2 regions of the Paraburkholderia sp. SIMBA_053 genome follow, and region 1 is predicted to be linked to the other one. Evidence: riboswitches for the same ligand, from Rfam matches in the RefSeq annotation. Region 1 holds a riboswitch; the other holds the start of a gene.
What was found. A riboswitch is a leader RNA that binds a small molecule or an ion and turns the genes downstream of it on or off. The one in region 1 is predicted to bind thiamine pyrophosphate.
Positions count from the first base shown of each region.

Region 2: another riboswitch for thiamine pyrophosphate. It lies ahead of SB753_RS28130 (FAD-dependent oxidoreductase); the one in region 1 lies ahead of thiC (phosphomethylpyrimidine synthase ThiC).

Region 1 is NZ_JAWRXU010000002.1:177,911-180,108, forward strand. Features, by position in the region: gene thiC (phosphomethylpyrimidine synthase ThiC) at 1-999, opposite strand, end outside; TPP riboswitch at 1,091-1,209, opposite strand; gene SB753_RS07365 (GreA/GreB family elongation factor) at 1,450-1,869, opposite strand.
Region 2 is NZ_JAWRXU010000013.1:72,290-74,487, reverse strand. Features, by position in the region: gene SB753_RS28135 (ABC transporter ATP-binding protein/permease) at 1-415, opposite strand, end outside; TPP riboswitch at 797-920, shown strand; gene SB753_RS28130 (FAD-dependent oxidoreductase) at 1,139-2,198, shown strand, end outside.

The DNA.
Region 1 (2,198 bases):
CTCGGCCTGTTCGATCAGCGTGTCGCGGAAGATCTCCCACGTAAGGTCCTCGGCCTTGCCGTTGACCTTTTCGAGCGCCTGATAGATCGGCACCGTGCCGATCGGCACCGGCGAATTGCGGATGATCCACTCGCGCGTTTCGTGAATGTGTTTGCCGGTCGACAGATCCATCACCGTGTCGCCGCCCCAGCGGATGGCCCACGTCATCTTGTCGACTTCCTCGCCGATCGAAGATGTCACCGCCGAGTTGCCGATGTTCGCATTCACCTTCACGAGGAAGTTGCGGCCGATGATCATCGGCTCGCTTTCCGGGTGATTGATGTTGTTCGGGATGATCGCGCGGCCGCGCGCAACTTCGTCGCGCACGAATTCCGGCGTGATTTCGGTGAGGCCGTTCGGACCAAACGCGCTCGCACCGAACGCCTGGCCCGGATGCTGACGGCCCATCATGGCGGCGAGCTTTTCGCCGTTCGGACCGCTTGTCTTCAGCGTCTCGAGATATTCCGCGCGGCGCTGGTTCTCGCGAATCGCGATGTACTCCATTTCCGGCGTAATGATGCCTTTGCGCGCGTAGTGCATCTGCGACACGTTCTTGCCGGGCATCGCACGGCGCGGCGTGCGATGCAGGCCTTGAAAGCGCAATTCGGCGGTCGCGGGATCGGCGGCGCGCTCGCGGCCGTAGTCGCTCGTGAGGCCGGAGAGCGGTTCCGTATCGCCGCGTTCTTCGATCCAGCGCTGACGCAGCGCGGGCAAGCCGGCGCGGATGTCGATCTTCGCTTCGGGATCGGAGTAGGGACCCGACGTATCGTAGACGTAGACGGGCGGATTCTTTTCACCGCCGAAGCTGTCTGGCGTGTCTGATTGCGTGATTTCGCGCATCGGCACGCGGATGTCGGGGCGCGAGCCGGTCACGTAGACCTTGCGGGAATTCGGCAGCGGCGCGACGGCGGCTTCGTCGACGTGGGCGTCGGCGGAAAGAAACTTCGGGTTGGCGTTCATGCGTGTTCTCCGTCAAAGCAATGTGGGCCGCTAAGCAGGAGACGAGACGGAAGTAGTCGGAATTCGCGAGAGATGAGGCACAAGGGCTGGAGTGCGAAATCCGTACGCTTCCCTGCGCTGGCATTATCCAGATCAGGTTCAAAGGGTATTTCTCACCCACGTGGCACGGACCTCCAACTCCCGTGCATCGCAGGACCCCCGCGTTAGCAGCGCACACGATACACCGGGCGGGCGCCGCTTGGCAACCCGTCTGCAATGCTGTGTGCGATCGGTATGTGCGTCGTGCGCGAAGCGCAGCGCCCTTGCGGGCCGGGGCTATATGCGGGAGCGAAAGCGCAAGACGTCGCATCGCGTCGCAGCCCGCCGATCCGCTATTTGCGCACTATCCTTGTATTGACGGGCGTGCCGCGTATGACGCGCTGCAGCACTTATGCCACGCGGCCTGTTTGCTTACAGCGTGAAATCGTCCGAGGCTTCGGGCTGGTACAGGATCTTTTCGAGCTTCAGCACCTTTTCGGCACCGCTTGGCGGCACGAAGCGGATCTGCTCGCCGCGTTTCGCGCCGAGAAGCGCAAGGCCGACTGGCGAGAACACATTCAGGCGGCCATGCGCGAAGTCGGCGTCGGGCGGATAGACGACGGTCCAGGTCATGTGCTCACCGCTGCTTTCGTCGACGAGCGTCGCCTGCGAGTTCATCGTGACCACGTTGGCCGGAATCTCGCGCGAATCGACGATAACCGCGCGCTCCAGTACGTCGTCGAGCATGTCGTGCAAACGTGCGTCCGCGCCGGGTGCAGCGGCGTGCTTCTCAAGACGGGCGACGTCGAGTTCGGTGAGGTAACACTGCTTGGTCCTTCTGGTCGTTTTCACGGCGGCTACTCCAATTCGATCTGCAATATGGCTGCAATCTGTGTGAGGAAACATCATGCGGATGTGATCGGCCCGGCGCCCCGAAAGTCCCCTTGGGGACGACGCGGCTTCAGGCAAGGAAGCGAGCTGCGTCAGGTGGGGCGCCGGGCGGCGAGAAGCGGAAGCGTTTCTGGCGGAAGCGTTCGCGACGGCTCCTCGGCGGAATGCGGCGCGAACTGCACGCGCGCGCATCCACTTGCGCGGCGGGGGCGCAAGCGAATGTGGGCGCGTGAAGTCGGAGAACGCATTGAAGGGCCGGCAGTTGTCGAGTGGAGATGGGCGACGCGCCG
Region 2 (2,198 bases), on a different contig from region 1:
GGTCGGGGTTGTCGGCAAGACGGTCGCGCTCGATCCGGTAGAACGCGCTGTCGTGCAGCCACTCGTTCAGATAGCGCGTGGTGAGCCACTGACGCCAGCGGAACCCGAGCATCTGCCGCATGTAACGCCCGTAGACCGCGAGAATGATGTAGCCGAACGCGAGGCCCGAAAACACCATCAGCAAATGTGGGAAGTCGCGCACATTCTTGGTTTGCAGCGCGTTGTAGAAGTCGGCGCTCCAGCGGTTGAGCCGGACGTTGATCCACACGACCAGCAGATTCATCACGATGATCGCGAGAAGCAACGCCCACGCCGTCTTGCGTTCTTCCGACACCCAGTAGGGCTTGATCAGGCTCCAGGCGGAGACTTTCTCGTCTGGGGGCAGCGCGGGGCTGGCGGATGTATTCGTTGTCATGAGCGTCCTGAGGAGTGCTGTTCCATTCGGGCCGACCCACGCAGGCCGGCCCATTGCGAATATTTGTGCGTGTGCGGGTGGCGACACCCGGCAAGCACCACCGGTGCGATTGCCGATTCTGGCGCGAAGCCCTTAAGCGAAAATTAATGATTGGCGCGAGTTTTCCGGCGATCGCGCTGCGGGTGTTTCGCCTGCGTCGCCGCGACTTTGCGCCGCCAGGCCTCGCGTCATGCTGAATTCGCTGCGCCATCTCTGCTGGCATTGTGCCAGAGCGCCGCGCCGCCGATATGGGCGACGCCCAAGGCGGTGCCGGATCAAGGCGCGTGCGATGCCGCGCGCCGCTCGTTTGCGAGCGCCGCGCCTTTTATGGTCTAATGACCTTCGACGAAACAGGGGTGCTTCGCACTTGAGCGGCGTGATTTTCACGCTGCGGCAGCGAGGCTGAGAGAGACCCTTTGCACCCGATCCGGGTAATACCGGCGCGGGAAGTTTCCGGAAGCAACCAGTCTTCCATTCCCCGCCGGGCGGCGTTCTTCATTGAAGCACGCTATTGCCTGGCCGGCCTTGCCCGCCGGTTTCGTCCTGGGTACGCGCTTCTTTTTGGCCGTACGGAAAGGACTCGATGACCGCCTATTCTTCAGTTATGTTTCTTGCTCCTTGTCACGTCGCCGGCGGCGTGCACTGCGTTGCCATTGCGCGTTGCATTGGATCGGAGTGCGCACGATGAGCCGCTCTGCACAACCCGATTTCGCGGTGCTCGGCGGCGGCCTGTGCGGGCGTCTCGTCGCGTGGCGGCTCGCCGGGCAAGGGCATCGCGTCGCGCTCTATGAGCGCGGCGACGCAGCCGGTTCGCAAGCCGCCGCGTGGGTCGCCGCAGCGATGCTGGCGCCGCTCGCCGAAGCCGCGAGTGCCGAACTTCTGATCACGCGATTGGGCGCGACCTCGCTCGATACCTGGCCGCAAGTGCTGGCCGAACTGCCCGAACCGGTGTTCTTTCAGCGCAATGGCACGCTCGTCGTCTGGCATCACGCGGATCGCACCGAGGCGCCGTTGTTCGAACGACGCGTGCGTTCGAACGCGCCGGCCGAATTGCTGGACGGCGGCTTCGTCACGCTGGCCGGCGCGCAGCTCGGTGCGGCCGAGCCGGCGCTGGCGGGACGCTTTAGTCAGGGGTGGCTCCTGCCGCGCGAAGGCCAGCTCGATAACCGCCAGGTGCTTCGCGCGCTTGCGGCAGGGCTTGCGCAACGCGGCGTTCAGACTCACTGGAATACACCTGTTAGCGACGCTGCGCTGCCGCCCGCGCGCGTCACGATCGACTGCCGCGGCCTCGGCGCCAAACCCGTGCTGCCGACGCTGCGCGGCATTCGCGGTGAGGTCGCACGCGTGCATGCGCCAGGCATTAACCTGACGCGCCCGGTGCGGCTGCTGCATCCGCGTTATCCGCTCTACATTGCACCGAAGCAGGACGATCTCTACGTGATCGGCGCAACCGAGGTGGAAGGCGAGGACATGTCGCCCGTCAGCGTGCGTTCCGCACTGGAGCTTTTGAGCGCTGCGTTTTCCGTGCATCCGGGCTTTGGCGAGGCGCGCATTCTGGAGCTGAATTCGCAGTGCCGCCCGACTTTGCCCGATCATCGGCCGGCATTGCTGTGGGACGGCGCGCAGACGCTGCGGGTGAACGGCCTTTACCGGCACGGCTACATGATCGTGCCCGAAGTCGCCGACGAAGCCGTGCGCTTCGCGACGGCGCTGCTGGACGGGCGCATCGGCAACGCCGACGCGT